DNA from 2 places in the Salipaludibacillus agaradhaerens genome. Region 1 is predicted to be linked to the other one. Evidence: riboswitches for the same ligand, from Rfam matches in the RefSeq annotation. Region 1 holds a riboswitch; the other holds the start of a gene.
What was found. A riboswitch is a leader RNA that binds a small molecule or an ion and turns the genes downstream of it on or off. The one in region 1 is predicted to bind cyclic di-GMP.

Region 1 (6,299 bases):
ACAAATAAAATAGCTGCACGCCATCCTAGTTCTTTGGAAATTTCGGCCAGTTCTAGTACATGCTTTGTTCCTCTAGCTGTTACAGCGTCAGGGAAAAAGCCTGTGCCATTCCGATTAACAAGTGTCACACCCTTCACTTCTACAACCATGTATTCATCATCTTTTTGGAGAAGGTGATCCCACCTTGACCTTCCTTTTGTATACTCACTGCGTAAATATCTCCAGTTGGTAAAATCGGACAATTGTTGTTGTTCAAGGGCGAGACCCGTCAGCTTATTCGGCAATGTGGCATTAATGGATACCCAATTGTCGCTAGTCGAATCCTTCACACACACCGCTGAAAATTTCGTCTTACGTCTTGGGTCGCTATTAGGAAGTAAATACAGCTCCGCACCTTGAATAAGCAGTTCTTTTAATCGACCAGAATCTGGTAAGTACGCCTCGATAATGTCGCCACTCTCTAATATTTGACACCTTATTAAAAAGCGGTTTGGTCTGTCGATGAATATGGCTCTTATTATTGAAGATGAGTACGGAATAAAAACGCTTGACAAAGCTTCAGCCCCTTTCTGCTTTAATTTATAGGATTATCTCACCTCGATCACTAGAGATGTGGCATATTGATGCGTAATAGGTTGACCTTCTTGCAATATAGTAAAATCAGCACGTAATTCAATTTCATATTCCCCTGGAGGAAAACCAGGCTCCTCCATAAAAGAATGGAAAAAGTCTGCATGCTCATCAGTCTCGCTATATGAAATGCGTTTAACATAGTCTTCTTCATACCATTCTTTCTGTTTTAAAACAGTCTTCTCTTCTAGTTCAGTCGTAGGATAGTATAGGAGTTCAACACCCCTGTCTACTTCATGCAATTCAAAATAAAGCGGACTCTCGACATGGATAATCTCTAGTTCCTCTCTCTCTCCTTTATATTGAAGCTTACCTGTTAGCTGAATCTGCTCTTTTGATTCGTACACAGCTTTTTCGGAAATCAAACGAAGTATGAATTCACCAGCATCAGTTTCCGCAACCACTAATCCTTCATGTTCATTTTTATCTTCCTCGTTATTTATATGTTCACGCTCATACTCATTGCTGTTTATAGAGGTGTTATCAGAATCTGTCACTTCCTCAGAAAGGTGACTACAAGCAGCTAACATTAAGAAAAGACTTGATAGGATCCAAACTCTCGGATTGAGCATAACCTTCCCCTCCCATGTATGAGGCACTATCGTTCGTCTTCATTTTACTCAATTAGGAAATTTTTTGTCTATATGTACCCTTGCTCTTTCATTATTTTTGTTATTTACTGTTCTGAAAAGAATGTTGCATGATATAAATTAAAAGGCAAAACTTAAGCTATCTCTTTAATCATCATGCTTATATGCATCTCCTTTGTATCTGTCGCAAAATAAACACTTTTAAAGCTGCCTCTCTTCTCAAAGTCAGACAGCTTTAAATCATTAATTAATAACTATTTCATTTTAAAATAGACGATTGGCTATCATTAATGGCGATTCTAAAAGCAATAAAATACCAACGATCAACACGGTCAATATTATAATAAGCACAAATCCTGCCAATAATATTGCTGTTTTTTCACATTGCTTCCACTTGACAGCTTACGAAAAAACCAACTATAAGTGAATCGATTTCATAAATCATAGTTGTATCTATTTCGGAACGTTATGACTCATTCCACTACAGATGGACGCTTTCCGTGGGCTCTCCTGCACCTCATTTTGCCTTTGCAAAGCACAGTCAGAGTGGATTTTCAGACGTCGCTTCTTCGCACAAGAGTCGCTATCTTTCGTTCCAACTCTTCGTTTCTAACGACGAATAATTTGTTATTTTCCCCACTATTACTCGTTATATTGAGCGTGACATTGCATTATGAAATTCATTCAAGTAGAAGCGTTATAGTCAAAGATAAAAGGTTGGATGACATCCATATGCACACGCCTTGGTAAAAGTCGCCTACCTCTTATCTATCCGATTAAAGAACTATACAATCCCAATCTTACTCAAGCTTGACTGCTGTTCCATAGACAAGAACTTCTGACGTTCCTGACATGATTGAAGATGAGGAATATCTCACATTTACAATCGCATCTGCTCCAAGTGAGTCTGCTTTAGAGAGCATTTCTTTTTCTGCAATTTCCCGTGCTTCATTAAACATTTCTTCATATTCCTTCATTTTACCTCCCACAAGTCCACGTAATCCCCCAACAATGTCCTTCCCTACGTGTTTCGCCTGTACTGTATTTCCTGATACAATGCCAAGTGCTTGAACAATCGTTCTGCCTGCTACTGTTTCTGTATTAACCATGATCATTGCTCTCTCTCCTTCACTCATTCATTATTCTTTTCCTTAAAGTATTTACGGAAAAGGATTTAAAAAGTTCCGTCATGTGACTGTTTTAATTATAATAAGCAATTAATCATTATAACCGTCTTCCCGTCAACGTTTTTCAAGATTTCCTCTTCCAAAGTAGCTTTTAGTTGTTTCTTTATTTCTTCATTTAATAGGCTCTCTTTCACATTGAAGGCTATATGGAGATAAAACCTGATATTCGTCCTTAGCAGTAAATAATACAAAACCTTTACTTTTATTCTTAAAACTCTTTTGTTTATATTTAAATTGCACAGTGATCATTTTGACTATATAATTATATCAATGAAAGATTAGACGGAGGGGACAAGTATGATTGCAGCAAAACTAAAAGAAATGTCTCAAAATGACCGAATTGAAACAGGCATTATTGTCGCTATTCTAGCGCTATCAGTTATTATAGGCATTATTGTAGGACGGCAGGAAGAATGGATTGCACCACGTAACTTTACCGCTGGATATATGGTTGGATCGCTTACATCTATTATTATTTTATTCAGTATTTACCGCTCAATTTCAATTATTGCTAAAATGCTGGATAAGAAACGCTCTGTTTAAATGTCGTTCAACCTCACTCAACTAGTACGTGGATATAATCGGGTTAGTGCATATGTTTAATGTCATATTTCTTAACCTTTTATATAAAGCCATTGGCTGACTTCGCTCACTGTTAAACAGTGCACGTGAAGTTCTGACAATGGCTTTTTTGAATGGTCAGTAAATGTATTCAATATAGAGGAGTCTCTTTACAGAAAAAACTCGCCTTCTCGGCGAGTTTAAAAAGTTTTATAAATATGACCAGTATTAGCAGCAATTCCTCTACGTCCCAAATCTATTAGAAGGTTGCTACACTATTTTTATTAAATTTCACCACACGAACACTTCCAAAACGAAAACGTTTACTTTATCATTTTATAAAACCAGCCTTTACAAGCCATATCTGACTTTAACACACTGGTGTTTCAACGTTTACGTTGAACTCTCCCTATTTGTTTGCTGAACCTATCTCAACGAGAAGACATTTAAAGCAATGTATTATTACAAAAAACATTAAAGTAGCTTCTATGCCCGTATCTTTAATGTTGCTATTTTTGCTTTTCCTTCAAAAAGGATCGCACTTCTTCTGGTGTCAGCCCTAGTTCTTTCGCAGCCTGAATCAGTGCCACCCATTCTTGGTCATGTTGTTCTTCTCTTTTAATAGTGAGCATGAGGTAAGCCTCCCTTATGTCACTCCATTGAGGCGACTGTGCAATCATAGAATATAATAATTCCTTAGATTCACAGTTTTGCGTCCCGACCTTTCGATAGGGTTGCCTTTTCTGAATGAGTAGATGATATAAATAGTAGTATGTGTATTAAATTCCTTATAACGAACGATAGCTAGTAAATTCGACATAACCGACAAATTTCTTTAGTTATATTGACATCCCTTTCTATTAATACACCCCCGTTATGTTCTATATTACGAATGTAGTAGCTAAATCATAATATTTTTCCTCAAATATGTAAATGAGTACAAATACTTAAATTATCAAAATTATCTATAATTCCCTATTTACTCCCTGTGATAAACGACTTGTATAAGCTTATTAAAGGGTTAATCACACTGAAACAGTTCTTTATATTTAGTCTATTAGGTCTACTTCCTGTTGAAAAACAAATACAGGAAAAAACAAGAAAATTGTCATTTAGTTAATATGACAGTCTTTTTCCCCTTTTCATCTTTATTAGAGGTTAAATCTATTGTGAATTTTTTCAAAACTATTTCCCCTTTCAATTTGAAAGGACTATAAAATTGGTATTATTTAATGACACATTCTACTTAAATAAGGAAATAATTTAGAAACATATTTAAAATTAGCAACTCTCTAAGTAGTCAAGCCCACCTTTCTGTCATTTACATTTAGTCAATATGACCCGATTTTTCACAACTTTATATATGGTCCGACGATTAGAATAACACTTAAATGGCTATAAGAACGGTCTAATCTTTTACCAAAAGCAAAAAAGAAGAATGATATTTAATATTCTCCTACTTCTAGAAGTATCTTGTCTATGACTTTATATCTATAATTACTCAGAAATAAGAACGTAAGATGGAAAAAGACCTTAAAATTGTTTATTTCTCTCTTACAAAACGAACGAGTCATTTACCTTCAACTATATTTTCTCTTCTAAGTGGTATACGTGTATTGAATCATTATACCTAAATTCCCTAACCTTAATGTATTTTTATGGGAATCAATCGTCAATACGTTCTTCTAATTCTGCTTTCAAAACAGTCACTTTATGTTTTCTCTACCATAGTCACAGTTATATAGTAAATAAAGACCTACAGCTATCGTAAGAGAAATACAAAACTTGGTCTGTTTACCGAGAGAATTCCCCTAGTTCTAATGAAATATTTGAATTAAACACACTAGATTAAAAACTGATCATGTGACCCTTAATAATGCTGATCCATAATGACTAAACCCATATTTAACTTTTTAAAACGTTAATCATATACATCTAGTTATTTCACTAAGCTTCACCCTCTAGTTTTACGTCCACATACCTACTTGAATTGTCCCCCTAATTGTAAACTTTATTTTATATGTAAGTTATCTCATACTGATCAGTTGGCTTGGTTTCTAATATCACCTTTTAATGATTGAACGGCCTTTTTGCTTATTCATTTTTGAGGAATGGATATACTTTCGATAGAAAATATTTAAAGTTAAAATAATACACCGCCATATTTTATGCTTAATCAAAACATTTACAGAGATAGGTTTATTAATGTAGGCTCCATGACGGATTATCCTAATAACCCAGAATTATATTTTAAAAATGAGCTATTCAACATACCTCTAACGACTTTAACGTAGAAATAAATGTTAAAGCCGTTGAAGTCTGCTGTTATGTGCGCCTTCTTTCCTTGAAAAAACGGCCATGTTCAAGTAAAACAGAAACTGATTCAATAGCTTTATTATTAATAGGCGACTGCCTCTTCTCCTTTTTTAAAGAACAATTTCAATGCTTCATACACATCTTTTTTGTCACGCAGAATATAATGCTTGAACCGATTATCATCTATCTTCTTATAAGCGTTCATTAAAGTTGACGGTCGATTGTATTGATTCACCTCACCATAGCCAAACATATTAGCTATTTCCATGAGTTCCTGAACATATTTTAGACAGCGATGGTTATCAGAGGTCAGGTTGTCTCCGTCTGAGAAATGGAAAGGGTAAATGTTGTAGCGTGATGGCGGATAGTCGGTAGCAATAATATCAAGTGCTTTTTTATAGGCTGATGAACAAATGGTACCACCACTTTCACCTTTCATAAAAAAGTCATCCTCCGTTACTCTCTTAGCTTCTGTATGATGGGCAATAAATACGATGTCCACAGTTTCATATTTTGTTCTTAAGAACCTTGTCATCCAAAAGAAAAAGCTTCTAGCGATATACTTCTCAAATCGCCCCATACTTCCCGAGGTGTCCATCATCGCTAAAACAACGGCTTTAGATTCCGGTTTCACTACGTCATTCCAGGTTTTAAACCGTAAATCATCATTATAAATAGGAGCAACATGTGGTTTACCATGCATGGCGTTTCGCTTTAATGCTTGCAATATTGTCCGCCGTTTATCTACGTTTCCCATGAGACCTTTTTTTCGAATGTCGTTGAATTCGATATCCTCTACTATTACGTCATCATCTTCTTTTGCCTGTAAATGAGGTAGCTCTAATTCGCGAAAAAGTAAAGTTTCCAATTCTGTAATAGAGACTTCTGCTTCGAAATAATCTTTTCCTGGTTTATCCCCTGCTCCTTCTCCTTTTCCAGATCGCTTTGCATCACTACCATCTCGAGCAATTACATCCCCAATTTTGCTTTTACCCTTTCCTTGACCAACATGTTT
Region 2 (6,299 bases), 570 kb from region 1:
TAATGGTTAGCCATTTAAAGACATCCGTGAATAAAATTGAAGGTTTAAACGCTGGTGCCGATGATTATTTGACAATGCCATACGACCTTGAGGAGCTAGAGGCACGAATAAATGCAAACCTACGAAGAAGGGCCTTAGAGAATAGTGAAATTGCGTATCTTAAGGCAGGCAGGATAACTATTGATATGAAAAGTTTTCAAGTTTTTTTGGAAGGTGAAAAAATAGCACTCTATGCTAAGGAAATTCAACTATTAATATTTTTTATGAAGCATCCTAACCAAGTTTTTAGTACGGAACAAATTTATAATCACATTTGGGGAGTTGAACACCATGGGGATCTAAAAACGGTAACAGTTCATATTAGAAATTTAAGAAAAAAAATAGAAGCTAATCCTGCTAAACCAGACTATATTCAAACGGTCAGAGGGTTTGGGTATAAATTTAATAAAAATTGGGTAATCGGAAAATAGTGTGGAAAGAGGGTTAAAAGATGCCCTCTTCCATAGCCTTGATCAATGTGGAAAAATCAGCACCATAAATTTCTTCAAACACCCATTCATAGCCAGTTTGTCCCCAATTAGGGAATTGATCAGGTAACATTTTTCCGAAAGTAACTTCAACTTCTTTGAATTTCTTTTTCTTTTTTACTTTACGATAGCCTCGTGTAAATAAAATTTTTGCTCTAAGGGCTTCGAAAGAATAACCACGACCAACATGGTTCATTGTCTTAATTAAACGATTCAGGGATTCTGTATAGGCGTTTGTAATGGGTGAATTGAAATAGTTGAATATCTCCTCTTCCCAATTATTCATTGCCTTAATCAGATCCTCAAAATAAGCCATTAATTCTTTAGGTACATTTGAAAGCCAGTTTTGGTAAAGTTTATAGGCATCATTGATTGATTCAGCCTCATAAATTTCAAAGAATTGCTCTTTTAACTCGTATGCTTGACCCAGCAATGGAAACATCAGTCCATATTTGTAGTTTTATTTGATCATCGAAGTCGTTAAGGTCTTTACGCCTTGTAAGAAGCACATATAGGACCCTCATGAGTTGCCTGCGCTCTTTGGCTGACACATTTTGACGATTAGTCTTTCGTATTGGCAAATCCTCAAAGAACGTCCCATTGCACTCTCGACACTTATAACGTTGTCGTTTGACATAAATACCCACACGTTTTGCGTGCATTGGTAAGTCAACGAATAACTGTTCTTTCTTACCATGCTTATACAAGTTAGGAATGGTACCGCATTTCAGACAGTGTGAGGGTGGTGTAGGACTTGCTCTACTAAGAATCGGTAATCACTCTCACTCTCTGTCATATCAAGAATAATAAAGTTTGGCAGGTGGAGCATATTGGTTATCATTTATTTTTTTCCTTTCATGATAGTTGAATTAATCCGCCTTACCTTTAGTTGTTAAGGATTAAAGAGAAATGAAAAAGAGGTTGTCACCAAAAGTAAATTTTTGGGGACAGCCTCCAGTTATCAGTCTCTAAAAATACGGTTTAACAACATATCTAGTCGATTGTCAGTACAATTTTTCCGTAACCGTGACCAGTTTCGACTTCTCGATGTGCCTTTACAACGTCATCAAGTGGGAATGTATTTCTAATGTGTATGTTTATCTTCCCTTGAATGTAAAGGTTAACGAGTTCAGAAAGGCGTTCAGTTGAACGTTCGCTTCGTATAGGGCGAACACCAAGTTCCTCTACGAGATCGAACGCAACAATTGTGCCAATACGCTTCTTGTTTTCGACAAGCTTCACTGAGGCTTCCAAAGCATCACCCCCAGCGGCATCAAAGGCAACGTCTACACCTTTCGGGGAGAGTGAACGTACTCTGTCGACAAGTCCTTCTCCATAGGTAACAGGGATTGCACCTAGTGAACGAAGGTAATCGTGATTGCGTTCGCTGGCGGTGCCGATGACTGTTGCTGCTCCCCATGCTTGTGCCAGTTGTATTGCGAAGGTACCAACTCCACCAGCTGCAGCGTGAATCAATACGGTGTCCCCTTTGCCAACCTCTAGCTCACGTAATGCCGTGTGAGCGGTTTGGCCAGAGGCTGTTATAACACCAGCATGCTCCCAAGACATACCCTGTGGCTTTTGTACAATCTGATCGATACTTACGACTACATATTCGGCATAACAAGTCATTAACGCCCAGCCTAACACCTCATCGCCGATATTAAAGCCTGTGACATCTTCCCCGACATGATCGATAATTCCAGAGAACTCGTTGCCAAGAATCTGTGGGAAAATGATCTTTAGTCCCGGTGGTGTCCAACCACTACTGCGTACAGCACAATCAAACGGTTGGACGCCAGCAGTTTTGACCCGAACTCGAACTTGACCTGCTCCAACTTGTGGGTCATCAAATTCCATTACTCGCAACACTTCCGGAGGCCCATAACTAGAAAATGCTGCTGCTCGCATATAACATCTCTCCTTTTCAAACTTATAAAAAGTTATTGAATGTTTGTTGTGTCAGCTGAAAACCTCAACAGTAAATCCACCAGGTGCTTTAACATAGAAAGTCCAACGATGAGTCCTTCTTGGCGGTTTTACATTATAACCATCATCCTTTAACCGTTGATTGATTTCATTTACATGCTCTTGGCTCTCCTGTTCAAAACCTATATGAAAAGACTTGGGGTAGTTGTCATTGGAACCTTTCATTAAGGCGAGCAAAAATCCATCTTCATCGACCATTATAGCGAATGAATCGCTATGATTACCTTTGGTCTGAACGTTAAAATATTTTTCGAAAAATTTACGAGTAGCATTAACGTCAGTGACAGTAAGATTCATGTGGTTTAGTTTCATCGATTACACCTCCTTCTTGCAAGTAAAATCTGTTGTTATCTTGTAATAATTATCTTATGATAAACAATAAATAAATTAAAATATATATATTTATATAAATATATAACCTTGAGTATATTAATAGGAGGAGCACAAATGGAACTGTTGCAACTACAATATTTTCGAATTGTTGCCAGGTTAGAACATATGACAAAAGCGGCGCAAGAAATTCACATTGCGCAACCCGCTCTTAGTAAAACCATTGCCCGATTGGAAGAGGATTTGGGTGTACCATTATTTGACCGTAAGGGAAGGAATATCCGACTCAATTCGTTTGGAAAGGTATTTTTGAAAAAAGTGGAGATTGCACTTTCAGCACTTGATGAAGGGAGACAAGAAGTCGAGGATCTTGCGGGGATGGAACGAGGGCGTGTTTATTTATCAACAACCACTCATAAATGCTTTTCTGACCTCATAGGCTCTTTCATATCGGAGCATCCTGATATTAAACTCCAAATCAGCCAAGCTTCAACATACGAAAAGGTGAAACAACTAAGAAATGGCGATATCGATTTTTGCATTACTTTTCCACCACTTGAAGTGGAGGGAATAAGCGGGCAATCCTTTCTCACTGAAGAAATATTACTAGCTGTTCCTTTCACGCACCGATTCGCTAACCGGAATAGTGTTGACCTGAGCGAGTTATCTGACGATGCTTTTATAAGTATAAAAGATGGGAATCCGTTTCGGGCAATGACGGATGATTTTTGTAAAAAAGAAGGTTTTACTCCAAATGTAGTTTGTGAAGTTGACGAACTTTCTGCAATAAGTCATTTCGTTCGCACCGGTATTGGTGTTGCTTTTTTGCCAGAAACTTTAATAGAAGATAAAAATGTACCTTTTCGCCTTTTGCATATTGATAAGCCATTTTGTCAGCGTACCTACCAAATAGCATGGCTCGAAGATCGCTACTTGTCCATTGCGGCACGTAAATTTCAAGATTTTGTGTATCATTATTTTAGCGAATTTCGCAAACTAAACAATCAACCTTCACTTTAAGCAATTTTATCAGCCTGAGGCATAAGGAACCTGTTGATTATGAACAGTCAGGTTCCTATATTTTAATTTAAAAAGAAAATATTTTAAGGTCTTCTACACGATTATCCGAATACGCTAAAAATTTAAATCCGTGATAGTAGATACTGAAATGCCATTCATCTACTGCTTTTCCTACAGGGACTCTTCCATATTCCTGTCATATGAACTTCTTTTATAGACTGCCTGATAGTAATGGATTTAAGCAGTTACTTTTACAAGTTTAATTACAAGATTTTTTAGCGGAGTCGATTTCATAATGATGTTTTTAAAGCAATAACACGAATATTTAATATGCGGATGATAAAACGAACCTTCAATCAGTGGGTTTTTTGTTCTTCTCCCACTGATTGGTAAATGAATCAATCAGGACATTAGCCTCCGTTAGTTCCCGCCTAAATTGATTTACCTCTCTTCTCTATTTTGAGCTGGGAGCTTCACGGACGGTAAAAGTGACTGAAATGTAAGACGGCGACTCCCAGAGGATTAAGTGCAGTCTAAAGATCCACTTTTGCGAGGATTTACCGAGCAAAAGTTAGCTGAAGACAAGCCCTCGGGAAAGCGTCCGTTTGAAGTGAAGGTCACTTTCATGATTCGAATTTTGAATTGTGAAATTCATTCAGGACTTATACAAATAGAAATTATGTTACCATGGCTTCCGGAAAAAAAACGCAATGTAATACTTTATCTTTTATTGTCGAAATTACTATAAAAGGGAATAGACACTAAAAAAATAGATAAAAGAACTACTTTTTTTCTGTTTTTTAACTTGTATTTAACCTTGACTAGGTATACTTCAAATTACAGTTACACATCATGCTGATTCTCAAATGCTGTGACAATATTTTAAAATTAAACCTTCCTACTAGTTAAAGGCAAACCTGTTTAAAGATAGGGACGCAAAGTTACGGGTCTAAGGGTCATTTGCTTGTATGATCTATGATCGCCGGACCGCCTATTAGGCAAACGTGGGAAAGGAGGTCTAAGGAAGAGATGGAAAAGAAGTTACACTCTACCTTGGATAGAGAATGGGAGAGGCTAATAAGAGAAGCACGTCAAAGAGGATTAACACCTCATGATGTCCGTTGTTTTTTAGCAGAGAAACAGCGAGAAAAAAATGTATATGATATTAAACAAGTGAGTGGTGGTAACTCGTAAAAGACTATATGAGAGTTAGAAGTTGTATCTAAAGCTTTATTTTAAACGTTTATCGTTATGATAAGCGTTTTTTAATATGCTAACAACTTGATCACGCCTATTTGTTTCTACTTAAAGACACTTGTCCTGTCATTTTTAATGACGGTGCATTAACTATAGTGAGCGACAAAATGACATTTAAGGAGGCTCACCACATGGTAAGGATATTTATCGATCCCGGTCATGGTGGTTCTGACAGTGGAGCAACAGGGAATGGCTTAGTAGAAAAGGAAATTGTGCTTGATATTGCGATGAGGTTAAGAGAATTACTGAACATGTATCAAGGTGTTCAAATTAATATGAGTCGAGAGGATGACAGCTTCGTTTCACTATCAGAAAGGGCCGATATGGCGAATAGCTGGAATGCTGACTTTTTTGTTTCTATTCATACCAATGCAAGTGGTGGTGAAGGATTTGAATCGTACATTTGGAACGGTGAGGTGCCTGATCAAACGATAAGGTATCAACAGGTTATTCACGAAGCTATTATCAATGAAATTGATGTAGTTGACAGAGGTATGTTAAGCGCTAACTATGCAGTACTGAGAGAAACAACAATGTCGGCTCTTTTAACGGAAAACTTGTTTGTTGATAATGAAAGTGATGCCGAGAAATTGCGAGATGATGCCTTTTTAGACCGTATTGCACAAGGTCATGCAACCGGGATTGTGAACGCATTAAATATAGAAGAAAACGGATCAGATGGATCTGATGGTGATCAACCGACAAATGACACGATTGCGTCAGTGCAAGCGACATTAAATGAGCGTTACGGTTTAGCCATTGCCGTAGATAATATTTTCGGTCCAGAGACAAAAGGGGCACTATTACGAGGCTTCCAAACGGAGTTAAATGTTCAGTTTAATAGAAATATTCAGGTGGATGGCATTTGGGGACCTGAAACACGTCAAGCAGTTGTCAATGTTGGTCGAGGAGCGAGAGGTAATATAACGTGGATTTTGCAAGCAATGTTATACGGTTCAGGTGTTTCTCCAGGTCCAGTGGATGGTATTTTTGGCCCGCTTACGGAAAATGCAGTGAGGACGTACCAACACAGACTTAGACTACGTGTCGACGGCATTGCGGGGCGGCAAACCTTTACAGCGTTATTTAGATAATCGGTCCTCTACCTTATTATATTTGTTAGACTAAGGAACCAAATGGTTAAGATAAACTCTCGGCATTATTAAAAAGGAGGCG

Region 2: it holds a riboswitch for cyclic di-GMP, as region 1 does, so the genes downstream of both, BK581_RS19930 (anti-repressor SinI family protein) here and BK581_RS06480 (anti-repressor SinI family protein) in region 1, are expected to answer to the same signal.

Annotation. Positions count from the first base shown of each region.
Region 1 is NZ_KV917378.1:1,327,584-1,333,882, forward strand. It holds gene sfsA (DNA/RNA nuclease SfsA) at 1-554, opposite strand, end outside; gene BK581_RS06465 (hypothetical protein) at 588-1,202, opposite strand; gene BK581_RS06470 (YbjQ family protein) at 2,021-2,335, opposite strand; gene BK581_RS06475 (hypothetical protein) at 2,705-2,950, shown strand; gene BK581_RS06480 (anti-repressor SinI family protein) at 3,478-3,600, opposite strand; cyclic di-GMP riboswitch class I at 3,629-3,717, opposite strand; gene yhbH (sporulation protein YhbH) at 5,367-6,299, opposite strand, start outside.
Region 2 is NZ_KV917378.1:1,895,875-1,902,173, reverse strand. It holds gene BK581_RS09020 (response regulator transcription factor) at 1-470, shown strand, start outside; gene BK581_RS19940 (transposase) at 484-960, opposite strand; gene BK581_RS20570 (transposase family protein) at 920-1,258, opposite strand; gene BK581_RS09010 (NADP-dependent oxidoreductase) at 1,521-2,438, opposite strand; gene BK581_RS09005 (VOC family protein) at 2,490-2,828, opposite strand; gene BK581_RS09000 (LysR family transcriptional regulator) at 2,964-3,866, shown strand; cyclic di-GMP riboswitch class I at 4,767-4,861, shown strand; gene BK581_RS19930 (anti-repressor SinI family protein) at 4,896-5,060, shown strand; gene BK581_RS08990 (N-acetylmuramoyl-L-alanine amidase) at 5,255-6,217, shown strand.